Regions from separate parts of the Bacillus spongiae genome, predicted to be linked through region 2. Evidence: riboswitches for the same ligand, from Rfam matches in the RefSeq annotation. Region 2 holds a riboswitch; each other region holds the start of a gene.
The links. A riboswitch is a leader RNA that binds a small molecule or an ion and turns the genes downstream of it on or off. The one in region 2 is predicted to bind thiamine pyrophosphate.
Positions count from the first base shown of each region.

Region 1: linked by a shared signal. The riboswitch ahead of thiD (bifunctional hydroxymethylpyrimidine kinase/phosphomethylpyrimidine kinase) and the one ahead of tenA (thiaminase II) in region 2 are both predicted to bind thiamine pyrophosphate.
Region 3: linked by a shared signal. The riboswitch ahead of thiC (phosphomethylpyrimidine synthase ThiC) and the one ahead of tenA (thiaminase II) in region 2 are both predicted to bind thiamine pyrophosphate.

Region 1 covers NZ_JBBAXC010000015.1:42,127-52,547, reverse strand. The annotation lists gene WAK64_RS16770 (hypothetical protein) at 1-415, shown strand, start outside; gene WAK64_RS16765 (hypothetical protein) at 762-2,312, shown strand; gene thiE (thiamine phosphate synthase) at 2,354-2,980, opposite strand; gene thiD (bifunctional hydroxymethylpyrimidine kinase/phosphomethylpyrimidine kinase) at 3,033-3,821, opposite strand; TPP riboswitch at 4,076-4,188, opposite strand; gene ku (non-homologous end joining protein Ku) at 4,308-5,132, opposite strand; gene ligD (DNA ligase D) at 5,229-7,049, shown strand; gene WAK64_RS16740 (hypothetical protein) at 7,121-7,555, opposite strand; gene WAK64_RS16735 (phosphotransferase) at 8,209-9,090, opposite strand; gene WAK64_RS16730 (MerR family transcriptional regulator) at 9,367-10,421, opposite strand, start outside.
Region 2 covers NZ_JBBAXC010000029.1:13,568-23,988, forward strand. The annotation lists gene WAK64_RS21180 (DJ-1/PfpI family protein) at 1,628-2,194, shown strand; gene WAK64_RS21185 (sigma-70 family RNA polymerase sigma factor) at 2,760-3,281, shown strand; gene WAK64_RS21190 (DUF4179 domain-containing protein) at 3,274-4,659, shown strand; gene WAK64_RS21195 (acyltransferase family protein) at 5,098-6,162, shown strand; gene WAK64_RS21200 (PASTA domain-containing protein) at 6,300-7,049, opposite strand; TPP riboswitch at 7,473-7,580, shown strand; gene tenA (thiaminase II) at 7,706-8,395, shown strand; gene WAK64_RS21210 (thiamine phosphate synthase) at 8,392-9,018, shown strand; gene thiO (glycine oxidase ThiO) at 9,002-10,144, shown strand; gene thiS (sulfur carrier protein ThiS) at 10,128-10,331, shown strand; gene WAK64_RS21225 (thiazole synthase) at 10,328-10,421, shown strand, end outside.
Region 3 covers NZ_JBBAXC010000004.1:273,660-284,080, forward strand. The annotation lists gene WAK64_RS07135 (MBL fold metallo-hydrolase) at 22-846, opposite strand; gene WAK64_RS07140 (hypothetical protein) at 972-1,175, opposite strand; gene thiC (phosphomethylpyrimidine synthase ThiC) at 1,153-2,931, opposite strand; TPP riboswitch at 3,067-3,183, opposite strand; gene WAK64_RS07150 (hypothetical protein) at 3,382-3,591, shown strand; gene WAK64_RS07155 (DUF402 domain-containing protein) at 3,629-3,883, shown strand; gene WAK64_RS07160 (GNAT family N-acetyltransferase) at 4,073-4,627, shown strand; gene WAK64_RS07165 (YlbF/YmcA family competence regulator) at 4,796-5,227, opposite strand; gene miaB (tRNA (N6-isopentenyl adenosine(37)-C2)-methylthiotransferase MiaB) at 5,229-6,773, opposite strand; gene resA (thiol-disulfide oxidoreductase ResA) at 7,388-7,924, shown strand; gene WAK64_RS07180 (energy-coupling factor transporter transmembrane component T family protein) at 7,979-8,758, opposite strand; gene WAK64_RS07185 (ABC transporter ATP-binding protein) at 8,742-10,175, opposite strand; gene WAK64_RS07190 (ECF transporter S component) at 10,162-10,421, opposite strand, start outside.

The sequences.
Region 1 (10,421 bases), on a different contig from region 2:
TTATAATAGTTTCTTAATGTTATTTAGTGGGTTTATTGTATTATTAACATCATTTTATGTGTACTTGCCATCTTTAACATTTTTGATCTACTTAAATATTTTTAAACCAAACGTTTTGGAATCAGAAGGTATTCATTTAGTCGAATACGTATCAATTGGAATGTTTCTAGTTATGCCTATCTTCTATTTAGCAACTGCAATGGATAGCTTTTTCTATTCCATAGCCCCTTCCTATTTAACCTTTGATGGGAGCCTTTGGGTTATTTCATTCGTTCTCTCTCTTATAACGACATTGGTCTGGAAATGGGGTCGTGACCCTGATTGGACTGCCATGTTAGGTAGTTTTTACTTTATGATTGTGTACATGCTATTATTTATGATTAGTGTAGGTCCTTATTTCTTTGATTTGTTTTAGAAAATGATGGAGGGGTGCAAAATACATCCCTCCTTTTCTCACTAGAGCCACGTAAATTTCCGTTTTATTTGCTTTGTCTCTTTTTTTTGTATCTTCTTTTTTCACGATAGCCGACACAATGGCAACCCCATCAATTTGCAATTCCTTTATATTCCCTTCCTTCGGTTTACTGACCTTTTCTGAATAACATTTATGTATCTATATAAAAGAAATAGTATCTTCTACTCTATACTATTGACTCATACAAATTGAAATAGATTATTTCTAAACTTTTTATTCTGATTATTTTAAAAAATGAAAAAATATTAAAAATATGGTAAAATACAGAAATAAAAAAAGGGGGACCATGATGAGAAAACTCAAAACATTTGGCATTCCTATTGTTCTTTGTAGTTGCCTTTTCTTAGTCTTATACTTTCAACAATTGAATGAAATTAATCAGCTCCCTAATGATGAATGGAGCCGTTCTTTACCATTGGATGTTTCATTAAGTGAAAGCAAACAAGTGTTTCATAACGACAATAAGATGTATTTGACTTCATCTTCTGGTGTCCAAGTAGTCGAGTTAAACCAACAGATGACCACCCAAAGTGACACCCTTCCATTAAAAGTAGATAAAGGAAAGGGCTTTTGGACAAACGGAGAAAAATTTGTATATCTCAACAAAAAGAGAGTCATTTTGTCAGACCTTTCTTCCGAAACGGTCATAGCCGAGAATATAACCGACGTAAAGGGAGCTGATGAGCAGGTTGTCTATTGGGCTGATAACGCCCTTTATCGTTTATATCCGGATACTGGTGAAACGACTTTACTTTCTACCTTTGAAAATAACTTGGAAAATGTGTATTTTCTAAATAGCGGAGAAATAGTCGTCTCGACCCCTAATGAATGGAAAACTAAAGCAAATCTATATTTATTAAATTCTCAAGATGATTTACCTATACTGTTATCCAGTGTTGATACAGGATACCAATTTTCAATTAATGGCATTAGTGGAAATATTGAAGCAAACGGAAAAATATTACTATTAATAGAAAAAAACGGACGAAAACAAGGGAATATCACATATCAATCCTTTATAATGGAAGGCACTATCGAGGACTTTATCAACAATACTGTTCCATTGGAGAAAATCAAGTTTTATGATAAAGACTCTCAGCACCAGTTTTATTCTTTTCATTCCTTATCAAACTTTCTCATGAAGGATAAAACTACTTTTACTTTCTTAGCAGAAGGAATTGGGGTTTTCAAAAAAAATGACTTCAGCTTATACTTGGGGGAATTAAAAGGGAATAAAGTCGAAAGTCGGTTAATATCAACAACAGATCACGTTGCGAATGATCCATTTTATGCAAATAATTTCTCTTCGATTTATTGGTTAATCTATAAAGGGGAGTCGCACAAATTATATTTTTCGTCAAATGATGAAGCCGTCATTAAGGATAGTTTAACTTTATCGAAAGAGGATTATTTCAATGCTTTTTATAATAGCTTCTTAATGTTATTTAGTGGGTTTATTGTATTATTAACATCATTTTATGTGTACTTACCATCTTTAGCATTTTTGATCTACTTAAATATTTTTAAACCAAACATTATGGAATCAGAAGGTGTTCACTTAGTCGAATACGTATCAATTGGAATGTTTCTAGTTATGCCTATCTTCTATTTAGCAACTGCAATGGATAGCTTTTTCTATTCCATAGCCCCTTCCTATTTAACTTTTGATGGAAGCCTTTGGGTTATTTCATTCGTCCTCTCTCTTTTAACGACATTGGTCTGGAAATGGGGTCGTGACCCTGAATGGACTGCCATGCTAGGTAGCTTTTACTTTATGTTTGTGTACATGCTATTACTTATATTTAGTGTAGGTCCTTATTTCTTTGATTTGTTTTAGAAAATGAAGGAGGAATGCATCGAGCATCCCTCCTTTTCTCACTAGAGCCACGTAAGTTTCCGTTTTAATTGCTCTGTCGCTTTTTTTGTATCTTCTTTTTTCATAATAGCCGACACAATGGCAACCCCGTCAATCCCCAATTCCTTTATTAAGTCAACATTTTCTTCTGTAATCCCACCAATTCCGACAACCGGTATAGAAACTGATTTTTTAATGGCCACTACCTCATCAAAACTAATGGGAGTAGCGTCTGGCTTTGACGAAGTTTTAAATACTGAGCCTACTCCAATATAATCTGCTCCATCCCTCTCTGCTTGAAGTGCTTCCTGAACGGAATGTACAGAGACCCCGAGAATCATTTTGGCAGGAAGAATTTTCTTTACTTCTCTCGCAGGAAGATCATCTTGTCCTAGGTGTATCCCGTCTGCCTCTACGAGCAAGGCGATATCAAGTCTGTCATTAATAATAAGGGGAATAGATGTTTCAGATAAGATTGCTTTCAACCTTTTCGCTTTATTAATGAACTCCTTACTTGTGGACTCTTTTTCTCTGAGCTGAATGATCGATGCCCCCCCTTTCATGGCACCAATTATTTTCTCTTCTAGTAAGGTTAATGGAAGAGATTCATCTGTTACCAAATATAAGCCATAATCGATATTATTCTCCATGTATTAATTCCCTCTTCTATAATTTTATTATTCTCCAAACAAGTTATATGAATTACCTTGTGTAAAACGGATGAAAGTGATGTGTAGGACCATTTCCTTTTCCAATAGAAAAGCTTTGTTTAATTGCTTCTGTGACATAATCTTTACCCTTTGCAATGGCCGTTTCTAATCTTTCTCCATTTGCGCAATAGGATGCAATAGCTGACGATAATGTACACCCTGTACCGTGAGTATTCTTCGTCTGAATTCTTTCTGCTTGAAACCACCTGAATGCTTTTCCATCATAGAAAAGATCATCAGCGTCACCATGTAAATGTCCACCTTTTAGAAGAACCGTTCCTGGACCCATTTCATGTATTCTCTGACAGGCCTCCTCCATCTCTACTTTGTTTCGAATTTTCTGATTCACTAACACTTCTGCTTCTGCAATATTGGGAGTTACGACTGTCGCGAGAGGAAGTAATTTCTTTTTCAACATATGTACAGCAGCCGGATCTAGTAAGGAGTGACCGCTAGTTGAAACCATAACGGGATCTACAACCACCGACTTTATCTTCCGCTTAGAAATCTCTGTTGTCACCGCTTCAATAATTTCAGCAGTCGATAGCATACCAATTTTCACTGCATCTACATGAATGTCATCAAAAATGGCATTGATTTGATCTTTAATTACATTTAATGAAATGTTTTCAACTGAGCGAACCTCTTGCGTATTTTGAGCAGTAACAGCTGTAATAACTGACATCCCAAACACCCCTAGTGCTGAAAACGTTTTTAAATCTGCTTGAATGCCTGCTCCTCCTCCAGAATCTGAGCCTGCGATTGTTAGAGCTGTTTTCACATTATATTCCTCCAATGATGATTGAAATGATGATGAATGAACCTGAAGATTATTGTTCTATTGAGGACACAGTAATGTTTTTCTTAATCACTTGGTCAATTCTTAAATAACGTGATTACAGCTGTTACCTTCTGTAAGAACAATAAAAACCTCCGATGTGTTAACACTGGAGGTTTATCGTGAACTAAATGAAAGAACGAATAGTAGCCAAAAGCTACCTGTCAATCATGCAATTTTTTATTATGCACTCTTCGCTATCATATTGGACACTTCCCTACGCTGGTACAAACCAGATCAGGTTAAGAAGGGTCAAAGACATTAAGGTCTTACTCTCAGCCGGCCACTTCCGGCACCCCCAGTGTTCATTCAATATTAAATTCATTCATACTTTACCATACCTCATATCATAAGTGAAGAAAAAAGTTGTGGAATGGTTCAAGTCTAGCTAAGCACATAAGTCGGATAGCATTACTTTTAAGACACGGATTACAAAGCTTTTGCTTTCTTAGACCTTTTATTCGTTGTTTTCTTTTTCGGCTTGGATTGGTCAATTGACGCTTGCAATGCAGCCATTAAATCGGTAACATTATCGGCATTTGCCCGACTTTCTGCTGGTAAAACCGTTTGTTTTTCTTTCGACTTTTCCTCAATTAAGCCTTCAAGCTTTTGCCTATACTCATCGTGATACTTTTCAGGTGAGAAGTCAGTAGTGAGTTGATCAATAAGTAAAATAGCGGTATCAAGTTCCTTTTTCGTTACATTTTTTTCTGAAGGAATGTTTGGAACTTCCTCTACCTTGCGGACTTCATCAGGATAATGAATCGTTTCAACAAGTAGGATGTTTTCATATACCCGAATCACACTGAGTTGTTCTTTTGATCGAATCATCATTTTGGCAATTCCTACTTTTTTTGTTTTTACTAACGCCTCTTTTAGTAGACCATAAGCTTTTTTTCCTCCTTCACTCGGAGACAAAAAGTAACTTCGGTCAAAATAAATAGGGTCGATTTCCTTTAATTCGATAAAATCAACAATCTCAACACTTTTTTCTTCTTTACTTTCTTTAAGCGCCTGTATTTCATCGTCGCTAATTTCGACAAATTTCCCCTTCGCGACTTCAAACCCTTTAATAATGTCCTCCTTATTTAATTCCACTTCACATGCTGGACATACTTTTTCATATTTTATCGGTGTATGGCAAGCTTTATGAAGACTTCTTAACTTTATATCGCCATCCTCAGTAGCTGCATGAAGTTTAATCGGAATATTCACCAACCCAAAACTAATACTTCCTTTCCAAATTGTATGCATATAAAACCATCCTTACTTTTTTCTTAGTTTGGTTAAAATAATGCCCTTTTCATTCTATATAAACAATGGTAAAAGTGGCATACTAAAAAAAAGAAGGTGATTGCAACGAAACCAATGTTACCTACTCTTGTTGAACATCCACCAACAAAAGGGCAATGGCATTATGAGGTGAAGTATGATGGCTTTAGGGGAATCATGATTTGGTTAAGTGATCAAAAATGTTTGTTAAGTCGGAATGGAAAAGACTTATTGGCACTTTTCCCAGAAATTAAATCCTTTTTCGAAAAATACCTAACCGAGGAATCGGTTATTTTAGATGGAGAAATCGTCGCCTTAGAGAATGATTACAAAAGTTCTTTTTCGTATGTACAACAACGAGGGCGCATGACATCAAGAAACAACATTCTCCAAGCTGCACATAGACGTCCATGTGAATATGTCGTGTTTGATCTGCTTCGTCTTAATGAGATGAACGTAACATCGACTACTTATAATGAAAGAAAAGAACAGCTTAAACAATGGTTTTATTCTTTTAGATTCCCACCTCACTCTACCTTAAGATTAGCTAAATCTTCCGATTCTTTTCAATCTATTTGGAAAAACGTACAACGATATGAAGGGGAAGGAATCGTTGCTAAAAAGAAAGGGAGTTCATGGATAGAAGGGAAGCGGTCAATCGATTGGCAAAAGTTAAAGAATCGAAAAACGGCTATTTGTTTTATTACAGGTTGGAATCGAAAAAATGGTTTTTATGAAGTCAGTGTGTGGGAACAAAATAAAATTAGAAAAATTGGATCCTTTTCAGCAGGTCTGTCTTCTTCTAATAAGCATATTTTAAATGAAATTATTAGAACAAATGGGAAAGAAATTTCTAATGATTATTTTTCACTTCCTCCTTCGATTTGTATAGAGGTATTCTATTTGCAATGGTATAAAAAAGAGTTACGGGAACCAAGGTTTTCTCGATTTTTGCTTCAAGAAAACCATCATAATTGTACTCTACTTCAATTTTATATAGATGAAGCAAGCTTCCCCAACACGACAAAAATCACACATAAAGAAAAGGTTCTTTGGAAAGAGCCATTACTATATAAAGGGGAATATTTGCGCTATTTACGTAAAATTAATCAACATATGATACCGTTTTTGAAAAATCGTGCACTAACCGTTGTTCGATACCCCGAAGGAATCGATGGAGAAGCTTTTTTTCAAAAAAATTGCCCTTCCTATGCTCCTTCATTTATTAAAACGATTGATATTCATTCTACTTCCTTTATTATTTGCAACGACCTTCGTACGCTTTTATGGTTAGGCAATCAATTAGCAATTGAATTTCACATTCCATTTTCGACGATGAACAGCCACATTGTATCCGAAATCGTATTTGATTTAGATCCTCCCTCTCAAGCTGATTTTCCATTAGCGATAAAAGCCGCTACTATCATCAAACGTGTGCTTGACTCGCTCCATTTACACGCTTATGTAAAAACGTCAGGAAACAAAGGCTTACAAATATTTATACCACTAGCTCCTAAGTTCACCTGGAAGGAAACAAACCAATTTAATGCTTTTGTAGCTCAGTATTTAATTGAACAAGATCCTCGTTCCTTTACAACGGAAAGATTCAAAGCAAAACGGGGCAGGCGATTGTATGTGGATTATGTTCAACACGGAGAGGGAAAAACAATCATTGCCCCTTATTCTATGCGTGGAAATAAAGAGGCACTCGTTTCCACACCTATTTTTTGGGAAGAGTTAAAAGAGCAACTCACGCCAAAGACCTTCACCTATGATTCCGTGCTCTCTAGACTCGAATCACTCGGATGTCCTTTTAGTGACTATGAGCAAAAGCGGAATGACCAGTCATTTTACAAAGTTATTCAATTTTTAAAGAAACAAAATAATACTAAATTATGACGCTATGTTAAATGTTGTTTTTTATAGATTCCTTATTTCAGGAATCTTTTTTCTTTTTTTGAGAAGTGAGTTTACTCAAGGTTTCCTGAGATTGTTTTAAAAGCTACTTCATCTTCATTATTAAATAGTTTAATCTTGTCGTATTCTTTATCTAAACTTACTTCGTAAAACAGTTGGTTTTCAATTTCTGAAGAATAATCAGTGGTTGTATCCGTTTCATAAGAAAGATGAAGGTTGTTACCATATGCTTCTACGTTAAAATTGTTAAAACTATAAGCTGAATCTCCCTGGTCAATATTATAACCGTTTAAATAAACTAGAAGGGAATTACTCTGTTCATCATTGTATAAATGTACACCGTTCTCTTTACTAACGCTGTTAAAAAAGCTTTGTACCTCTTTAGCCAATTCATCTTCCGTTTTCTCAGAAAACGATAGTGTGTCGTTGGGTTGGCAACCGTACAATAAACCAACACTCAAAAGCAATAAAAACAATGGCTTCTTCATAATACTCCCCTTTTCAATTATTTATATCGAAAATTTTGTAATTTCAGTTTATGATATGGTTCGACAATTGGGATTACATTTCCTTTCATTAACCGTAACTTCGTTAACTTAGTGCCTCCTGAACCTGAGGTGAATCTCATCGAACTGGAAAATGCTACGACATTCGACAATGTGAACAAAACCATCACGTTAAACGTGACTATTACACAATTGAATAGAGATCCAGTCATCCTTCTTACGGGATACGATGTGCTGAGTAATAAAACGCTTGAAGGTACGTACAGCAAAGTAACTGGCTTTGATGCACCAAAACACCTCACTTAATTTATATATTCCCTTGTTTTGCTTAACTGCCCTATAGTTTAATACCAATTTTTTCTAAACTATTAAATCTTACAACAACTTTTTCAAACATTATAAAAGCGCGAATATAGATCATCGCGCCATTTTCTTAAAGGATCGAATTTTTTTGCCACCTGTTCTAATGTTTCACCTATTTTTAAAGTACCCCAGCTAACCGCCCACAATCGTTATCATTTCAAAGTTGTCATAATAGTTTATTTTATTGATGTACGAATATGACGTACGCAGCAACCAGCAAAAATAGACAACTTCCATTTTTTTCTCTTTCATCCATAATATATTCCATTAAGTCAAACCCCTTCAACAACACTATTTTTCTGAATAGGCAACCGTCTTCTAATCTCCTGGATTAACAAACTTTTTTCTTCACCTGGAATGGCGTCAACTGAGAGTTTTCGGGCTGCGACAGGAAGTAGCCATGGTTCCGCATCATGGTAAGTCAGCCCTGTAAGTCTTGTATATTCATCCATAAAGATATGAATAATTATCTCCCTTTTTGAATCAAAAAATTGACGTGTATGATTGGGCAAATGATCTGGTAAGATTGCATATCTTATCATTAATATAAATTCAGCAATATCTACTTCAGGATTTCCTATCGCGGCATCCATCCAATCGATCATAACTGGACTACCATCGTTTCTAATTAAAACATTCCCAGGGTTCGGATCGCCATGACAAAGTAACTGCTTTGTAGGCAAGCTATTCAATATAAAAATGACGGACTCTTTCTCAGCAAGAGTTAGTCGATCACTACTTTTTATTAAAAGGGTCAAATACTCTTTTTGTGGTGACGGAATTAAAGGAGAGCCGATATCGATTTGAACATGTATTTCACTTAATATGCGGGCAATTATCCGAATGTCCTCAGGATTTATGCCAGTCTCGCTATAGGCTTGTTCCGTTAACTGGGACATGTATCGTTCCAATAGAGAAGTCCCGTGAACACGTTCAAAAACAATTCCAGCTCGATCATTCACAGATAATAGCTCAAACGGTTGGGGTACAGAAAGTCCCATTTCAAAAGCAAAAACACTATTATCGTACTCCCGTTTCATGGCTTCTTCATTCGTATTTTCCTTCGCAAGTTTTATAAGCTTATGACTACCTTTCCATTCAAACGTTTTAGCACAGCCCCCTTCACCTATCATTCTTCCAAGTTCAACCTTCATGACTATCCACTCCTCTTCTTGGCCAGCTCCCAGCTCTTCATATTGTCAACCTTTCAATTTCATGTTTTATCCTCTTGGCTTAACTTAACTTCGATAGCTTTTAGAAAAGGGTTCCATCGACCTTCAGACAGAATAAGGTGAAGGAAATATTTATTAGACCAATCTTGAGTTTTTTCATATGTTCCCCTCCTTTATAGTAAGTTTAATTCATCGGGAAAAGGCAACATCAAGGGGGTATTTACGTTTTTTTTACTGTGAAATGAAAAAAAGGTCGGGTTAACCCAACCTTTTTCCATAATAAAGATATGTATGTATTTTCTCCCCTTCTTGTAATGGTAACTCATACTTTCCAGGGGACTGATCTACTGGAATAGAGTTCATATCGTCGACAAGGTCATAACCTAAAGCCCTTATTTTTTCTTTAATGTTGTTAAGTTGAAGGTTTTGTCTGTAGGCGGGGTTGATAACATTTTTTATGTGATAGTTTTCGTACGTTAAATATGCTCCAATTAAATTATTCTCTTTTTTTAAATAATGCTGTACTTTCTCTAATAAAAAGCTTTCATGTTGAAAGCTATGCTCTGAACTACCTGTATCCATTAAAAAATCAACGGCTTGATTTTTTAATGGAATATGTAGAAAGTCAGAACAAATAAATAAAATATTTTTCTGTTCTTCATAGGTTTCTAAGATGTTCTTTAAAACGTAATGTCGCTTGTAATTATGATCCACCGCAATGTAGAGGCAATCTTTAGGCAGAGAGTTGTATAGACGCCTTAACGAGAAACCAATTCCTGTACCAAGATGGAGCAATGTTTTATGACTTAATTGCTCAAAATCAACTCTTCTATAGACCCAGTCAACAGCTTGATAGATATAATCTAAATATTTTTCATCTGTTTCCTTAATGTAATCTGATATAAAATAGTTGAATTCCTTTAACATATGGTTTGGACTTTTAACGTGGTGAGCATGTTGAATGGTTTGTGGAGTAAAAAGAATTCCGTCTTTAATAAAGTGTTGATGCTCGCAGCTACATTGAAGAACACCATGTAAAATTTGATTGTTAACGATATCTCCATTTTTGATGCTTAAAGTAACGCCGCATTTTTTGCATTCTAAAAGTGAGAGCACTGATAGGCTAAGACCTATTTTTTTGTATTTAGGTTTATTCGATGCAGTTAAATGGGTAAGTTCATTCTGTAAATTTTCTCTCACTTCTTCGTATTGGGCTATTTTATGCTCAATCGTATGTAGCTTTTCTAAAAAAATCTCTTTGTAAAATTCATTATTTTCAAGTGCGGATAATTTACCTAGCCTTTTATATTGAA
Region 2 (10,421 bases):
TTCGCCCATGCACGGAAGCTGCGACACTCATAGTCAAGTACACAATATTGACTAGAGTACAAGCAAAGTAAGTCCATCTTTCATAAAATATAGTAGCTCTAAATTCTGTGATGGGTGTAGGATAAATTAGGCTACGTGTTGTTCCAACTGAATATATAACTGTGTAGGATGCTATTAGTGCTTCAAATGCTGATAATAATATTCTTATATATTGGAGGTGTTCATATGAGTTCTGACATTAGTATTGTTTTGGTATTATTTATATTATTAGTTATCATTTTGTGTGTTAGTGAGTCACGTAGTAGTAGTAGTAGTAGTCCTACCGGTAGTCAAATCACTTTCTCAATTGGTTCTTCTATACGATAGACAATTATAAGCTTACAACTGTCCTTCTCACAGCCTTTCAATTAAACCACTCTTTAATTTCTGATAAATCAGAAATTCCACATAAATAAAAAGGGAGGGTTTCCATTCATACATTATGATAGTGAATGGGAAACTATGAAAAGCATAGAATTTTATAATAGTTGAATAGTTTGAGGTTAGGTATATAGTGGATACAAATCCCATTTTAATTCAAATAGGGGGTCGTATTAGAAACGGACTTAACGCTGTGAATTCGGAGTTATCTTAACTTCGATACGAGAACTATTGGAATATCAATGGTTCTCACATCCTTTACATATATTCAAATTAGCTCAAAAACATTTTAATATAAATATTTAATCCAAGCATGTCCTTCTGAGAATGGTTGTTCATACTATTGAAATAAAACTAGAACTCTTAGATGGAAGAAATAATATGGAATTTAATAAAATTCTAGAGAATTTAGCAGATAAATGGAAGAAATTTAGGAACCCAACATCTGAACTTTTGGCTATTGATACTACTGGGGGTTGCAATTTTATATTTGAAGGTATCAAAGTGATAATTATTCAGTTTGATTAATTGAATAACATTTTTTCAGTGTTTTAACGGTGTTGCTACAAACTATCTTGAAAATTATTTGGCATGGTTCCGTTACTTTGATATGAACAAGTACGAAAAAAACAGTGCAAACTTTAAGGAAATGATGGTTAATTTCTGCCTCCATAAAGATGATGACAAACTAAGTTCTATTACAAATAACATTGTCTTCTGATCTATGAGCCTTTAATAGTCTGGACAGGCCATGAGCAGGAACTAAATATGGAAATAGTTTATTTTACTAATGACGAACAAAGATTTATTCCGTATAATAAGTCACGCACAGCTTGAATTCAATGAGGTAAGGATTAATAAGATCTAACAGAACAGGCCATTTTTTTGCAAGGAGTGTGAGTGTTGAAGAACAGGATGAAGAATTATAGACATGTTTTTTTCATGATTATTTTTGGTATTATTGCATTTTACTACATAACTAGTCAACCGTGGTCAGAGATGCATGCCACAACTAAAGTGGCGACCTTTTTGGTAGTAACCGCTTTTCTTGTTCATTTACTTTCTTACTTTATCTCAACATACATTAAAAAAAGGACTTAACCATAACATTTGTTCGGATAAGTGAATAGATTAATAGGGTTCATTAAAGATGAAAACCTATTATTTCTAAAAATGGTATAATGAACAAAAAATGTTGTTAAAGGGGATGTGTACTTTGAAAGCATTATTTTTGTTATACGATGGGTATGTGGAATGGGAAATTAGTACGTTGTCTTACTTGCTACGAGTTTGTGATGTCGAGGTTGAAACCATTTCACTAAATAATGAGGTGAAGAACACAGGTAATTTCAACATTAAGGTAGATATGCTGATTGATGATTGTCAAGTGGATGATTATGATATCTTAATCATTCCAGGAGGAGAACCGTTTCCAGTAATAAAAGAAGAGAAGTGTTTGCGTCTCATTCAACGTTTTAATGAAAAGAAGAAGTGGATCGCAGCAATTTGTGGTGCTTCTATTATTTTAGGCGCTGCCAATGTGTTAGGTGAGAGGAACTATTCCACTTCAGTTGAAGGATTAGAATTTGCTGAATACCTCAATCCACAATTCAAAAGCGAAGCAGACGTTACGGTGTGTGAGAATGTAATCACTGCAGAAGGAAATGCGTATGTTGAATTTGCTGTTGCCGTTGCAAAGCAGTTAAAGATATTTAAGGATAGGGAAGACGAATTAGAAACGGTTTTATACTTTAAAAATCAACTAAGAGCTTGAAGCAAGGTGATTTTTAACAAACATCTGCTTTTTACATAAAACGAAGGATTCTTTATAATGCTTTCAAAAACAATTTAGACAGTTAGAAAACCTGGCTTCTATTTTCAAAAGAAGCCAGGTTTTTTGACCTTTATTTTATGTATCGAAGGTTCCTAATATAGTTTGAGGAAAAGGCTGCAATTATATCAAAAGATAGTCAATGAATATAAAAAACTAATATACGATGATAATGATCTACCCGCAGAAAGTTCAATAGTATTCATGCTTTTACGTGAGAGTATTATGGAAAATAACTTATTTTGAATGAATAAGGCAAACTCGATTAACAGGTGAGAAGTTGCACTCAAGAATAATTCATGATGAATATAGATGATTATTATAGACCTTTTTTCTTCCATGCTTTTAGAGGAAACAAGGGTCTTTTTTGTTGAGAACATATATCAGGAGGATGACGGGTGGAGGAAGGTGATGAATACATAATTTTCACGAAAAAAATAAAATCAAAAAAATAATTGAAACTTTTTTACTTAACTTACTCCACTAATGATGTGAAAGGAGCCATGAGATGAATGAAAAAATAGTTAAAAAAGCAATAAAAGGCAATAAGAAGGCCTTTGAAAAATTAATAAAGCATTACTATAAGCAGATTTATCGTACTGCCTACCTATATGTACATAACGAGGAGGATGCGTTAGATATCGTGCAAGAAGCAACCTGTCAAGCGTATATCTCCATCCACACATTAAAACAACCGGAATATTTTATGACGTGGCTAACGAAAATCATTATTCGCTGTTCAGGGCAATTGCTTAGCAAAAGAAAGAACGTTGTTCCACTTACAGAAGGTGTTTTAGAGACTCTAACATCTAGTGAATCCATCAAAGAGGACTCGATGCATCTGTTGGAAGAGATACGAAAGCTGAAGGAGAGTTACCGGATTCCACTTATTTTGTTTTACTATCATGACTATTCGATCAAAACAATTAGTGACATGCTAGCAATTCCTGAGGGGACAGTTAAGACAAATTTAAGAAGAGCGAAAGAGGCACTAAAAAAAAGCATGAAAGGGGAGGTTACTTATGGATAAGGAAAAACTGAAAAATGCCGTCGACCAAATCGACATCCCGACAGAAAAGGTTCTAGCAGCAATAGATAAAGGTATTTCAGAAGGGAGTAAATTGAAACAAAAAAAGACCTCTCCAAAACGAAAACTAATTATAAGCAGCCTAGTGGCAGCCTCCCTATTCGGGGTAACGATTGCTTCCGGCTTTGTCAATCCAAGTATGAATCGGGTGTTAGCGAATACTCCATTGATTGGTACTCTTTTTGAAAAGTTTGGAAATCAAACAGGGGTGCGTTTAGCTGAGCAAGGCTTAGTAACAGAGTTGAATCAAACGTTAACGAAAAAAGGGGTGTCAGTGACCATTTACGGCGCCTATTTTGATGGTATGACAATAGGGATTACTGGTCATGTAAGCGGGGATATAGATATGCAGTATGAAGAGGATGAGGTCAGTTTTGATGTAAATTTTGAAGAGTATGAAGGGGATCACGATCCTTGGTTAGGGTTATCGTATGGTTATGAAAAGGTAGACAATGGTTTTGACTTCGGGTGGACATTAGAATACCCTTATGAAAATATTGAGGATGACTTCACGGTCCCTCTTACAATTCATTACGTAAATGGTGTGCGGGGAGAATGGAAATTTGATATTCCGATTAAACAAATTCAAGAATCGGTCACATTAAATCATACAGAAACCTATAAAGAAGAAGAAATTCAAATCCGCATCAATAAATTGAATACATCATCTGAAACCGATAATTTGGAATATGAAATTATCTCGAAACATGGAGATGATGTGTCGTTTGCCGACAGCGGAGTCAGTAAGAGTTTATCTCAATCAAGAAGTGAAGAAGGGTATTATACAATTTATCGGACTGAGTTTCCTAACATAGAAAATGATGTTGAGTTTCTTACGATGTATCCTATTCTTAAAATCAATGAACCTCCAGTTGAAAAACGATTAACGGAGAGCTCCTTTTTGTTAGAAGGTGAGCGAACACCCTATTCCGTTAAAGTAAATGATATTAAGGAAGAAAATAATCAGGTGATTATGGATTATCAGATTATCGGTTTTGAAAAGAAAATAAGTGAAGATGAATTTGAGAGACTCACAAACAATTTAGTAAGTTACGATATCTTTCAATTAATTCATCATGACTATCTCAATGTGTTTAATCCAGCAAACCCGAATCCAGACTACTATATTTATAGCAATACAGTGACCGTTGTTGACAAAGCATCCTTACAATTTCAATCTATCTTCCAGTTAGATGACAAGGAAACCTTCGAAAACTTCTCTTTAGAAAAGGCCGTACTAAGAACAAACTTGTTTGATCATTTAGTGGAGGAAAAAGAATTAGAACCCTTTACAGTTCAGATTCCAAACGAAGGTCGTTAAATGGTATTCCTAATTTCAAAACGATAGAGTAGATGACGATTGTCATGAAAGAAAGTGAATTATGGATTTTGTTTGATCTTCCACTGTTCAATTTTTTATTAGAGTAAAATGAATCGCTTAGATAGCTCGCAGTCTTTTTCATTAGACGGATAACTCGTAAACATCTAATTATTTTTCCATTTATTTTGAACAGAATAAATAGGTATGAGGTCCAAACATATGAATACTAGGTAGGAAGGGGTGCCTGTATAACGCATATACTTCCTATCTAGTAATGGCAAGTTTGTAAAGAGAGAATGTGGTTGTCCCGAATCTACTAACTAGCTTCTCGAATTCTATGTTTTTCACATACAAACGTAAAGACAATTATTCCAATAAGCTGTAGCAAGATTTATCTATACATAAGGCGACCTGTTAGATTCACTAGGGGGAATAGCAATTAACAAAGAATTTTCAAAACAAAAAAAGAACAGAGACCCTTTTTTTGATAATGCAAAGTTTATCCTAATTTTATTAGTCGTTTTCGGTCATTTAATTAGTATGTTTAGAGGAGATCATGAATTTCTATTTGGTATGGTCAATTTCTTGAATGCTTTTAGAATGCCAACGCTCATATTAATTTCAGGATATTTATCTAAAAGTTTTTATAAAAAAGGTGCTATAAAGAAAATAAGTAACAAAACAATTATGCCTTATTTTATGTTTGAAATTATTTATTCGTTTTACAACTATTATTTATATGGGTACGATTCACTACAATTTTCTTTGTTTATGCCTACAATGGGAATGTGGTTTTTATTAAGCCTTTTTTATTGGAACTTAATGTTGTTTGTTTTTACTAAAATACCGTTCCCTCTAGTAATAGCTTTACTAATGGGAATAGGAGTGGGCTTTATTGACAGTGCAGATTCTTACCTGAGCATATCAAGAACATTCGTCTTTTTTCCCTTTTTCCTATTAGGTTATTACATGAAAGCAGATCATTTTCAATGGGCAAAACAAAAGTATGCAAAATATCTTTCTATCATGTTTTTTAGTATTTGTGTCATGATCATCATGATGGCAGATTCGTCTATAATGAGAATGTATTTATTAGGGAAATACTCTTTTGATATGATTGGGCATTCCTCTATAGAAGGAACAATCTTTCGCTTACTAATCTATTTTGTCATGATTTGCGGCATCTGCTCGTTTTTACCGTGGGTACCAAAAAAACAAGTGTTCTTTACGTCACTTGGGAAGAAAACCTTTTATGTCTATGTATTTCATTTCTTTTTTATTAAATATATTAAAACGTTGAGCTGGTATGCTGAATGGAGCATCTGGCATATCGTGATGGTTCCGTTACTGACCATCACCATCACACTGTTATTAAGTTCTAAACCCGTTATTTCTTTTTCAAGGCCATTAGTGGAAAATAAGCTCTTATATACAAGCTTTAAGAAACCTCTTGATTACATTCGAATACCGATAATCATCTATGTGGTCGCTTTCTTTATCTAACCGCCTATAAAAATAGGAGAAATTTTAACTAGCTAGGTAAATAAAAAGGCTGTCGAGAAAATCGACAGCCTTTTTCATGATGGTTATGGGTGAGCTTCAAGCTAATACATCAATTCAATAGATGTTATGTTAAGGTTTTACTTTTGCCCCTTTGAAAGAACGACGTCTACAGTACCTCCTACTTCAATGGGTGCACCAGCTGCTGGATTGTGTCGAATCACACGGTTTTTAGAAACGGTATCACTAAACTCTTCTTCTAAATAGTTAATCGTTATTCTCTTATTTTGCGCATAAGTGGATATTTCGTCACGAGTGAAAATTTCTAGATCATCTAATGTAACATAATAAGTATCGGCTACTACCTCATTGTCTTTTGAAAAGCCCTTGATCGTCACAGGTTCTTCAATTGGTTCTGTAGAATAAAATATTGTATTTCCCCTATAAGGGTGATACTGTATATTTTTTGTTTGGTCATTTACTGATACTTTTTCTATTTCTTTATTGGCTATTAACCCTTTTGAGAAATAAATATTTTCATTTTCTTTATTCCATTGACCTCCCCAATTAATGCCTTCCTCTGCCTGATTAATATTTGCGATATCTCCGTAAGACTCCGTACTATAATTGATGATATGGTCATTCGCTAAATAGTAATTTACATTTCCAGCCTCATCCGTGATAAGGAATAAGGTCAAATCATTGTCTAATTCAATGGCTTCCATCGTATCTTTTATATAAGGAAAGTCGTGGGCTGTTTGATTTTCCATTTGGTCAAAATAGTTTTCTTTCTTAATTTTTCCTATGCCAATAACGGCTATCGTACTCAATAACACTACGGCAACTAGTAACACTAGAAAAACTTTTGGTATTCTTAATTTTTTTATCATGGTGTATTCCCCCTTATATAAACAGTTAACCCATAACGTTTTGGGCTCAAGTATTTTTCCTTCAATGTTTGATTGAAGCTTTTATTAATCCTGTTCCGTTTTCCTTTTTGTGAATTCGGTAACCTCCAATGTTTTTTATGATAGTTACAGCTTAGCTAATGAATGTGACTATGAAGTGACTTGAATATGACAATCTAGTCATGTAACAGACCACCTAGTTGAATCAGAATTATGTACGACAAACAAGTCCATTTGTTTAAAAGTTTTTCAAATGAATGATAATTAGAACGATACCTTTTATAGAAGAATTGACCTTAAATGAGGAATCAATTTGGTAAGAATTTTTTGTAGTAGGGATTTTTCTATTGGACATTTTACATTCACATGTTATGATGTAAGCAAATTCAATTTAATTGAATAAAGTTTTACCGCTAGGGGTGTCTTGCATAAGGCTGAGATTAAAGTGACACTTTAAGACCCTTTGAACCTGATCTGGTTTATACCAGCGTAGGGAAGTGGAGAATGGATATAAGGGATATTTTTTCCATTTCAACCACTTTTCTGCTGTAGAAAAGTGGTTTTTTGTTTTTACATAGTATAAAACTTCTCCGCTTCATCATGTGTTCACAAAGAGAATCATAAGGAGGAAATGAAGGATGACATTTACCGAAGAAGTAAGAAGAGAGTGTAACTCGATTTGGGAGGATAGTTTTCAGCATCCGTTTGTGAAAGGAATAGCAGACGGAAGTTTACCGTTAGAAAACTTTCGCTATTATGTTCTACAGGATTCTTATTATTTAACCCATTTTTCAAAAGTTCAAGCATTAGGAGCTTCGAAAGCAACAGATTTGCATACAACTTCCAGGTTTGCTGCACATGCGCAAGGTACGTATGAAGCAGAACTACAATTACATGAAAACTTTGCAAAGCGCTTAGGTATTACTGATGAAGAGAAGCGGTTGTTTCGTCCATCTCCAACCGCTTACGCGTATACGTCACATATGTATCGCGCTGCTTACGGTCATTTAGGGGACATTTTATCCGCTTTGCTCCCATGTTATTGGTTATACGCAGAAATCGGCGAGAAATTTCAAGGAGCGGCGCCGAAAGAGCCCATTTATCAAGACTGGATTGCGGCATATGGTGGGGAATGGTTTCAGCAATTAGTGACAGAGCAAATCGAACGACTCGATGACTTGGCTGAAAAGGTGACAGAGTCTGATCGAAAGCAAATGAAGGAGCATTTTTGGATCAGTAGTCAATACGAACTGGCATTTTGGGAGATGGCGTACACATTAGAAAAATGGCAAATGACGAATAAAGCACAGCCGATGGGTAATAAATGAGTCTCCACCTTATCACGAATGGGAAGCAGCCCTTCGTACAATTTATTGAAATAGCAAGAATGATAGATTCGTATATTGATGTCTTTCATATACGGGAAAAACATCTGTCGGCGAAAGAGCTTTATGAAGGGGTTGACAGCCTCTTAAAAGCAGGGATTTCACCGAGGAAAGTGATCATTAATGACCGAGCCGATGTAGCTGCATCGCTCGGGGTTAGAGGAGTCCAGCTTGCTCATCACAGTTTGCCTATTGAGGTAGTTAGAGCGACTTTTCCGAATTTAATGATTGGTTGTTCCACTCACTCGGTAGCGGAAGGAGAGAGGGCTGAAAAAGGGGGCGCAAGCTTTACTCTGTTCGGTCATATTTTCGAATCGACATCAAAGCCTGGATTACAGCCAAAAGGTTGTGATACCTTAAAAGCATTTTGTGCGGAGATGACGATTCCTGTCGTTGCGATTGGAGGCATCACCCCAGAGAAGGTCGAGTCAGTTTGGCAACAAGGAGTTTCTGGTATTGCGGTAATGTCTGGCATTTTAGAAAGTGAAGATCCTGTTCACACTGCACGGGCATATAAAGAAGCGATTCGTCGTGTAAAAGGAGGATACCATGAGAAAAATGTATGAGGTTCTCATCGTAGGTGGAGGAATTATCGGCCATTCTATTGCCTATTCGTTATCAAAACGTGGCATTTCCGTATTGGTGTTGGAGAAAGGGCAGATTAACGAGAAATCCTCGAGTGCAGCCGCAGGAATGTTAGCCGTTCAAGCTGAAATGAAGAAGGGTGGACCACTTTTCGAGCTCGGAAGAAAGAGTAGAAATATGTTCCCCGCTTTGCAAGCTGAATTGAAGGAACGAACGAATATTGATATTCAACTCATACAGCATGGAATGCTAACGGTTGCTCGCACAAAAGAAGAGAAGGAAACGATACAAGGCATGATCCCGTTTCAAAAAGCTGCCGGGGAAGAGGTTAGCTGGTTATCTCCTGATGAGGTGGTAGAGGTAGAGCCTTCTATCACGAGGAATACATTTGGCGGCATGTACGCAGCAAAGGATGGCCAAGTTGAAGCCCCGAAATTATCAAAAGCTTTTGCAAAGGCTGCTTATTCGCTTGGGACGCATGTAAAAGAATATACAGAAGTAATCAATTTGATCACAGATAAAGGAAAGTGCGTTGGGGTAGAAACCGAATCAGAGCGCATTTATAGTGATAAAGTTATTCTTACGACAGGTGCTTGGACGAAACGACTTTTACAGACGACAGATTTTCCGTTGCATGTCTATCCAGTAAAAGGAGAATGCTTATCCGTCACAACGAAGGAGCCTCTTTTAGAAAAAACGGTCTTCACGGATGGATGTTACATTGTCCCGAAAAGTAGTGGGCGATATATTATTGGCGCAACGATGATTCCGAATACCTTTGATGAACGAGTGAGCGTATCAGGTGTTTCCTCCTTGCTAGACCAAGCAATCGCGCTTATTCCTAAGTTGAAGAATGCCCACTGGGAGAAGGTTTGGTCAGGCATTCGTCCACAAACAACAGATGGAAAGCCTTATATCGGAAACCACCCTTCACTTAAGGGACTCTTTGTAGCAAGTGGTCATTATCGTAATGGGATTTTATTAAGTCCCATTACCGGTGAAATAATGGCGGATATAATAGAAGGAAAAAACATTGATCAAAACGTCGAAGCATTATCTTTGCAACGACAGTTAAAGGAGGCTAGTGGAGTTGAACCTACGTATTAACGGTGAATCGATAACCGTTCCAAAGGATATTAAAAATGTCACAGCTTTATTAGCTCATTATGGCGTGGAAGACCAGATTATCATTGTCGAACATAATCATGAAATTATTGAAAAAGACAAACATCAAACAACAAATTTACAAGACGGGGACAACATCGAAATTGTCCATTTTGTAGGAGGCGGATGAAAATGTTAAAAATCGGATCACATTCATTTCAGTCGAGATTATTATTAGGTACAGGGAAATATCCAAGTTTTGAGATTCAAAAGGAAGCTG
Region 3 (10,421 bases), on a different contig from region 2:
TAATGGCCATAGTCTATTAAGCTATGTTGTAAATAACGTTCCTTCCAATGCTTTAATGTATCGATCAGCAGACCTTTGGACAGCTTCTCTAGCATCGCTCTCTACTTTACGCTGAAACGCATTGTAAATACGATCAAAGGTTAATAAATTGACTTTATCAGCCATTTCTCTCACTTTATGTGCAGGAAGTGGGATTAAATTTGGGTAGCTATACATAAAACTAACCCACCTTTGGTCTGCCACAACTTGAATAATGTCGCCGGTTAGTAATACACCTTTTTGATCATTTCCGCTTTCCCAATGTAAAACAGATCCTCCCTTATAATGACCTCCAATTCGATGAATAGTCAATCCGTTTGCTAATTCATAAGAATTTCCTGACCAAAATTGAATGTGGTCGCTATGTCTTGTCACCCATTCTCGATCATCTTCATGAATATAAATAGGCGCATTGAAGGTTTCCGCCCATTCCACCTGCGTTGAATAATAATGCGGATGTGAGAGCGCAATGGCCTGTACACCACCCATTTCCTTTAACTCTAAAATCGTTTTATCATCCAAGTATGTAATGCAATCCCAGAGAATGTTACACCCTTCATTTTTTATGAAATACGCTGCTTGCCCAATGCCAAATTTAGGCTTTGTAGCAATACTAATTAAGTTTTCTTCTTTATGAATCAATTCATTATGATATTGACCATTCTTTATCATTGTGTCTAATGTTGTCCATGATTGCCCATTCGGATTTACGTATTGCCTTTCCTCCGAACAAATTTTACATTGTGTCGGCTCTACATGAGATTCACCATATTGAACTCCACATGTTATACAAATATAATTCATCATATTTATCTCCTTTAGTCAAAAAATTAAAACATTTAACTATTTTACTATATAATAGATTTCTTCCATTATCATGCTTTTTTTCAACAAAAAAACAACGGCGAAGCTTGCCGTTGTTTTTATCAACATTAATAATACTTACTTTCAGCAAAATGACATTTAACGCATTTTCTCATCACATAGGATTCCTTAAATACATGCCGACATGACTGTTGAATTTCTGAAAGCTGCTGTTCTAAATGCTTGATATTTTGCTGTAATAAAGAGATTTCTGCTTGCAAACACTCAATTTTTTTATCTTCGAATGAATTATTGGTAAATGGCTGACCCATTCTCAATAAACTCCTTCGATTTCTTATCCATTCCCTCTTTAATAAACTCGCTGTTTGTTTGTTCTCCTTCTTTTGCTTGTTTTCTAAGATCATGAGAAATTCTCATAGAACAAAATTTCGGCCCGCACATGGAACAAAAATGTGCGACTTTCGCTCCTTCAGCTGGTAGCGTTTCATCATGGTACTCTCTAGCACGATCAGGATCTAACGAAAGATTAAATTGATCGTTCCAACGAAACTCAAATCGAGCTTTGGATAACGCATCATCACGCTTCTGTGCACCAGGATGACCTTTTGCTAAATCGGCAGCATGTGCCGCTATTTTGTAGGCAATAACCCCTTGTCGAACATCCTCTTTGTTCGGTAGACCTAAATGTTCCTTCGGTGTCACGTAACAAAGCATCGCAGTTCCAAACCAACCAATCATCGCTGCTCCAATGGCTGAAGTAATATGATCATATCCCGGCGCAATATCCGTTGTTAATGGACCTAGCGTATAGAAAGGAGCTCCCTTACACACTTCTATTTCTCGGTCGACATTTTCTTTTATTTTATGCATTGGCACGTGGCCAGGCCCTTCAATCATGACTTGCACATCGTGTTTCCAAGCAATTTCTGTTAATTCTCCTAATGTATCAAGCTCAGCGAATTGTGAGTCGTCATTCGCATCTGCAATCGATCCCGGTCTTAAACCGTCCCCTAATGAAACCGAGATATCATACGTCTTTAATATTTCACAAATCTCTTCAAAATGAGTATAAAGGAAGTTTTCTTTATGGTGAGCAAGACACCACTGCGCCAGAATTGATCCTCCTCGGGAGACGATTCCCGTCGTGCGTTCAATCGTCATTGGAATATAACGCAAAAGTACTCCAGCATGGATCGTAAAATAGTCTACCCCTTGCTCTGCTTGTTCAATTAACGTATCTCGATACACTTCCCACGTTAAATCTTCAGCAATTCCATTCACTTTTTCAAGTGCTTGATAAATAGGAACGGTTCCAACTGGCACAGGAGAATTACGAATAATAAACTCTCGTGTGTTATGGATATTTTTACCTGTTGATAAATCCATTAGCGTATCAGTTCCCCAGTGAGTTGCCCATGTCATCTTTTCCACTTCTTCTTCAATGGAAGAGCTGACAGCTGAATTCCCAATATTCGCATTAATTTTCACGTGGAAATTACGACCGATAATCATTGGTTCACTCTCGGGATGGTTAATATTTGCTGGGATGATCGCGCGTCCTTCTGCTACTTCTTTACGGACAAATTCCACATCAAGATTTTCCCTAATGGCGATAAATTCCATTTCAGGGGTAATCTCTCCTTTACGAGCATAATGCATTTGGGTTACATTTTTTCCTTTGAGTCCACGTAGCGGATTACGATCTTTTCGATCAAACGATACTTGTTCATTTCCCGTCTTACTACGAATTCCATTATCTTCTGGTTTTACTTCTCTTCCACTATATTCCTCAACATCCTTACGTTCCAAAATCCATGATTTTCGTAATTCAGGAAGTCCTTTATGTATGTCCGGGATGAAATTCGGATCGGTAAATACACCACTTGTATCATATACTCTTATCGGTTCATTGTGAGCTGTCCCTGTTTCTGTCTCTGTTGGACTTAATTCTATTTCTCTCATTGGAACTTTAATGTCAGAGCGTGTCCCCTCTACATATACTTTTTTACTATTTGGGAATTGAGATTTAAATTCAATTCCTTCGTTTTCTACTTTTTTCAATCCAATTTCCTCCCTTATTGATTTTAACCTGGGCCTATATCAATATGAAGGTGAGGTATTTTTAAGCATAATAAAAACAAAAAATCGGGTTCTTTTTCAAGACCCGATGAAGTATGCACACGTGTACAAATAAATTTGTTCAAATTATGCTAACTACTTCCCTCCGCTGGTACAAGCCAGATCAGGTTCTAAGAGTCAAAGAACTTTATACGCGTACTTCTCTCAGTCCATGCTGAATGGACACCCCTAGTAGAATGATGATCAATATTCAATTTTCATTCATATTTAATCCTCACAAGTTTAACACTAGTTGGATTAATTGTAAATAGATTAAGTGAATTGATACTTTTTTCTTAAATATTGTGCCTTTCAACTATGTTACGATATAGATGAGCAGTTGTTCAGTTAACGAGGAGGAAAATAGAATAGTTTGAAAGGGTTATGGAGGAAATCATTATGGGTGAAGTAATACGTATAAAGGGGTTAAAGTACCCTAACGTTCAACATTATGAATGGGAAGGAGAACTTGTTTACAAAACACCAGAGTATGTAATAGTGCTTTGTAAACCTGGTAGAAAGTTCATACACTACTCGAGAGATACTACGTTTACCTTTCATAATACATCATTAGAATACTTTTCCCTCAAAGAAGGCTTTACCGACTGAAAATGGGAGCATTGTCTCCTATTACTGCAATGTTGCTTTGCCATCAATAATAAAAGGAAACGAACTATCTTTTGTTGATTTAGATTTAGATTTCGTAAAACCACAAAATGAGGATTGGCAAGTTATTGATGAAGAGGAGTTTGAAACAAATAGCATCAAATATAATTACCCTCTTGAGCTAAAGGAAGGTGCACTTCAGTCATTAGAAAAGATGAAATATAGTATTAAAGAAAAGAAATTTCCATTTAACGACTCAGTTTTGGAAAGGTTTAAATCCTTTCTTCCACTATAGGGAGCTTTTAGAACAAAACGATCATAGCATTCTGAAAAGCAGTGTCTATTTTTAGGCTATTAAAGTGAATATTAGAAACCCTAATTGAACTAAGGGAGTCGAACTTTCAGGTCATGATTCCTTTCGTTCAAATGCTATAGTAAAATAAATCTATCAAAATATTATAACAGGAAGTTCAGAGGTGTTTATTTGAATCAATTTGAGTATACTTTCGAAACCGAACGATTAATCGTAAGACCATTAAAGAAAGAGGACTACATAAACTGGTTGAATGAATTTAATAATCGACTCCCGTCCCAGAGTCCCCATGACGATGGAAAAATCGATATGAGTGAATGTACAATCGATTGGTTCCACCAATTGGTAGACAAGCATCAGCAATTAGCGATGGATGATATTGCCCACGTATTTGGTGTTTTTAGAAAAAAAGACGGTGTTCATGTAGGAATGGTGGATTTCTCTACTTTAGCCCGCATGCAATTTGACTGGGCGAGAATCGGCTATACGATCCATAACCAGTACTGGCAAAACGGCTACGGGAAAGAAGCAGTTAAAGCCGCACTTACCATCGCCTTTAAAGACTTAAAATTCCACCGAATTGAAGCGCATATTAATATAGATAATATACCGTCTATGAAGCTAGCAGAAAGTGCCGGAATGGCATTTGAATGTAAAAGAAAAGGCTTTATTTATGAAAATGATGAATGGACAGACCATTTAGTTTACTATGTAAATGCTAATTAAAAAAAGACCAAATCACAGGATGATTTGGTCTTTTTTACTATTATCTTGCCTATTTTGAGTTAAGAAGGGCAGCTTAATGATTCATTACGTAATGTGATTAGCTAAATTATTAAAGGTTCATTCCCCGTCTCATTCAGGCTTTATAGGAAACGATAACGAGTTTATTTCTTAAGAGCAACTTCCAGGAGCTGAATTTTCTACTTTTGAGCCTGTTTCTCCTCTTAGAAGATCTCCACCGGTTGATTTAATAATATTATCTGTGACTGAATTTGAGATTGTCGACGCGACCATCTGTAATAAGTCGTTTACATCCACTTGGGACTGTTTGAACTCTTGAACAACAGGTAGTGAATCTAACTCTGCTTGAATTTTGTCAATTTTCTCTTCGACCATTTTCTGTGCTTCTACTTTTCCATATTGCTGAAAATTAACTGCTTGCTTTTGTAGACTTTTAATACTTGCAATTTTTTCACTGATTTTTTGATTGGCGTTAATTTGCGCTTCTGCTCGTTTAAAGAAATCTACTTCTTCTGTGTCGGAAATCATGTTTGCTAACTCACGTGCACGTGCGATAATATCTTCTTTAGTGTATTTTGTCATGTTATTCCACCTCAACCGCTTTTAGTTCTTCAATCATTTCTCCGTTTAAAGACCATGTTTTTGCATCCGTAATCTTCACTTTAACAAGTTTCCCAATGCTTGTTTTCGGCCCTTTAAAATTAACAAGCTTATTCTTTCTTGTATAGCCAGCCAAAATTTCAGGATTATTTTTACTTTCGCCTTCAACTAGGACTTCGAGTACTTGACCCGTATAGTCTTTCATCGCTTCTGCTGATAATTCGTTAACGAGAGCATTTAAGCGTTGTAGACGCTCCTTTTTCACTTCCATTGGTACATTATCTTTCATTTTCGCCGCTGGTGTTCCTTCACGTGGTGAATAAATAAAAGTATAAGCCGTTTCAAATCCTACTTCACGGTATAAAGAAAGAGTCTCTTCAAATTGTTCATCTGTTTCATTCGGATAGCCTACGATAATATCTGTCGTAAGTGCTACATCTGGGATTGCTGCCTTAATTTTTCGGACAAGCTCTAAGAACTGCTCCCTTGTATATTTACGAGCCATTATCTTTAATACGTCCGTTGAACCAGATTGAACTGGAAGGTGAATATGCTCAACAAGATTTCCCTTCTTCGCAAGAACTTCAATTAAATGATCATCAAAGTCACGTGGATGACTTGTTGTAAATCGAACGCGAGGAATATCTATTTTCCGCATTTCATCCATTAAATCTCCAAGACCGTACTCTATATCTTCAAAATCTTTCCCATAAGCATTCACGTTCTGACCTAGGAGCGTAATCTCTTGATAGCCTTGGGCTGCTAAATGACGAACCTCTTGAATGATTTCTTCTGGACGACGACTGCGCTCTTTCCCGCGCGTATATGGCACGATACAATACGTACAGAATTTATCACATCCATACATAATATTTACCCATGCTTTAATATTCCCACGACGTACTTTCGGCAGGTTTTCAATGACGTCTCCCTCTTTTGACCACACTTCTATAACCATTTCTTTCCCCATATACGCATCTTTTAAAATATGAGGTAAACGATGGATATTATGTGTACCGAAAATCATATCGACATGCTGATGTTTTTGAAGAATCTTATTCACAACGGATTCTTCCTGAGACATACAACCACATACACCGATTAGTAAATCTGGCTTTTCACGTTTTAACGCCTTTAAGTGACCGATTTCACCGAACACTTTATTTTCTGCATTTTCACGAATGGCACAAGTATTGAGAAGAATGACGTCTGCATCCTCTGTCCCATTTGTCGCTTCATATCCAAGCGCCATAAAAATACCCGCCATTACTTCCGTGTCATGCTCGTTCATTTGGCAACCGTATGTGCGGATGTAAAACTTTTTCCCATTCCCAAGTCCTTCAAACTCATCAGGAATAGTAAAGTCACTGTGATAGTTTACTTTTTCTTTTCCGCGTTTTTTTGCATCTTTTAAAGATGGCGGAGTGTAGACTGATTCAAAATATTTACTATAATCCTTTTCGGATTTTTTGTCCGAAGAATTATTCTCTTTTAATCTTTGACTTTCTAAACGCTGCTGTTCGTTCATGAAAATCCCCTTTCTAACAAGATGAACATGCAATTGGTTCAATGTATTTTCTAACTAAATGCATACTGAGTCTAAGTATACGCATTAGTATAGTATAAAGGTTTTTAAAGGATTTCTCAATATACAGGGTGGATGTTCACTAGTTTGACAAACGACAAGCATAAAACAGCCTGTCATTTTCTAGTGAAGATTAATAGTACTCCTTAGAAATCGGTACGTGGGAGTTAAACGAGTCAATACGTAATCTAATTGGAAAAAATAAGTATGATGAGATATTATTCACTCCAGATTTTATAAAAAAGAGAGAAATATGATCAGACTCAACAACCATTTTTTTAAAATGGAAGGAATGTATTATAGATGATATTATTTACAAAATTACAAAAAAACTATTAACCTATTACTAGAAATACGTAGAAAGAAAAGGTAACATTACTTTTAATAAAACCGCTACCATTACATGCTTAGCAAATAATTCAGCCATGATCGTTTCTTGAGGGAAGATACTTTGATTGATAAACGATAGGAAACCTTGATTATGTAAAATAAAAGAGACCCTTTTCTTACTAATAATTTCTAATCGATCATCATGGAATTGAGAAAGGAAGCTCTTTTTGAAAAAAAATAAACGATTATGGATGAGAACCATTATACTAGCAATCCTTTTAAGTGCCGTAATCTATACACTCTATGGCAATTTAGTAGGAAAGGATTCGAAGCAAGTAGTGCAAGTTAATGACAAGGCTCCTGATTTTATTCTTCCAAAATTGAATGGAGAGGAACTAAAGTTAAGCGAATTTCGTGGAAAGGCTGTATTATTAAATTTCTGGGGCAGTTGGTGCGCTCCATGTAAAAAGGAAATGCCCGTAATTCAAGACGCCTATGATCAATATAAAGACCAAAACGTTGAAGTAATCACGATCAATGTTAATGAATCTGAACTAACGGTAAAAAACTTTTTTGAAAAGAACAATTTATCCTTGCCTGTCGTGATGGACAAAGATAGTGAAGTATATGACGCATATGGGATATATGTTCTCCCAACATCATTTTTTCTTCATCCTGACGGTACTGTTAATCGAGTATACAAAGGAGAAATCACAAGGGAAAACATGAGCAAATGGATGAATGAAATACTGCCTGAACAATAGATCTTATGATTAGGTAGTAATAAAACAAGACCAACTTGTGAACAAGTTGGTCTTTTATGACTTAACATTATCAACTGGAAAATACGCTACATTTTGGGTCAACAAATATATTGCAACCATCATGACCACAATATAAATGAAAAGGAAGGCATCATAACGGCTATACGATTGTTGATAATAATAGGTTCTTTTTTCATTGGTGAACCCTTTTGCTTCCATTGCAGCCGCAATACGATGCGCTTTACGAATACTTTGAGATAGTAGCGGGATACTATATGTTTTCATCGTAAAAAAGATCCCCTTTTTCACATTCGCTCCTCTAACGTACATCGCATTTCGCAAAGTATTAAATTCTTCTACAAATGTGGGAAGAAGGCGGATTCCTGCCATAAAACTATAGGCAAAAGTGGGCTTAAGCTTCCACTGTTGCATCATTGAATAAAATAACAAGACAGGTCTTGTCGTAAAGACAAAGATCAATCCTAATAAACCAAAATTAATGGCTCGTAACCCGATATGAATTCCTCGATAAAAACTTTCTGCTGATATTGAGATTAGCCCCCATTCAAACCAAATGGTCTCTCCTTTACCAAACATAATCATTGATATAGATGAAGTAAAAAAGACAAATAAGAATGGAAGGAGAAAGAGACCAATCATCCATAACCGTTGCCCTGATAAGAAAATCAGTGTCCCTAGTAAGAAAAAGAGTATATTTAGCTGGACATTTGGATTATGAATAAAAAGGATGAAAAAAAACAGCACAATCATGACCGCAAGCTTGAACGATGGATTACTATCGTGTAGCCACGTTTTTTTATGTGTCCAATCCATGCGTTTCTCCTCCTATTAACTTCCCTTCATCAATCTTCCATTCTCTGTCAGCAAAGTGTTTAACAATATGCCTGTCATGCGTAATCATGAGAATCGTCGTACCATGATGGCGTAGTTCTTCCAATGTTTCTAAAATCATAAAGGTATTATTCGCATCTTGTCCAAATGTTGGTTCATCAAGTAACAAGATGGACGGTTTATGAACAAGACTGCTAGCGATACTAAGGCGCTTTTTCTGCCCCATGGACAGCTGATAAGGATGCTGCTTTTCCATGCCCTCTAACCCAAATTGTCGAAGGAGCGATTGAATGGCTTCCTTTTCTTTCGTTGCAAGCGGTTGCTTGAAACGAAAAGCCATCTCATCCCATACTGTGTGGGTAATAAATTGATATTCTGGATTTTGAAACACAAAAGAAATCAACTGAGGTAAGTCTTTCTTCTTATGATGAGTTGTTCCTGCTAGCTCATAGTATCCCTTCGTCGGAATTAATTTCAGTAAACTATGAAAAAACGTACTTTTTCCCGCACCATTTTTCCCCGTTACCGCAATCCATTCAGATTTATTGACTTGTTCTTCGGTCACATGAATTTTTTCAACCTTTTTTCGAAATCCCCGAAAATCTTTCAATGAAATAATAGGTGTTGATGAACACAGCTTGGACGGTTGTTTTGTTTTAATATAATCTTCCCACACAGTAGAATGCCATATTCCATACTTCTGCAATTGCGCTTGATAAAGGTGAAGTTCATGTGGTCTGATCTCACTTTCAACGATTTCCCCATCCTCATTCATTAGTATAATACGATCAACAAAATCAAGAATATGTTCAATTTTATGTTCCACAATGACAACGGTTTTCTTAGAAGTCACTTGTTTCATCAATTGCCATAACTCGATTGTTCCTTCCTCATCAATCATCGCGGTTGGTTCATCTAAAAAGATAACTTCAGGATTAGTTGATAATACTGCCGCTGTACTTAGTCGCTGCTTCATCCCACCTGACAAGGAAGAAATAAGTGTATGCGAGGGCAAATGATCTAGTCCAACGCTTTTCAAAAGCTCTTGAATTCTCTCGCTCATTTCCTCAGGGGGACATTGGTAGTTTTCTAAGCCAAACGCTAGTTCTTCGTCCATAAAGGGCATACAAAACTGTGTATCTGGATCTTGAAACACGACTCCATTTTTTTCAGGAATCACGATGTTCTCTGCTTTAAAAGGAACTTCATATGATTTAGGAATAATGCCACTCATTAATTGTAGTAATGTTGATTTTCCGCAACCAGATGGACCGAGGAGGAGAACTTTCTCTCCTCGCTCGATACTTAAATCCAACCCTTCAAATTGCAAATCGGCTGAACCTGGATATTTCAGCCGAAGATTGTTTAATTCTATGATTTTATGATTAGAGTGACTCATAATCCTCTTTTGTCGCTCCTCTAATTAACGTTGTAACACCTGTTGCTTCTAATGCTTTGACTAGATAATAGGCTAATACTCCTGAGATAAGGATCGATCCAATGAAACGGAAAAGTAAAAATAGTGCTAAATTCCACCATACAAGTTCGTCAATATACCCTTTATAGAAATCCATAATGAAGCTTGCTAGACAAGAAGCGATAGCCGCTAAGGAAACCGTCATTAAGCTATAGCTCTTATATCGCA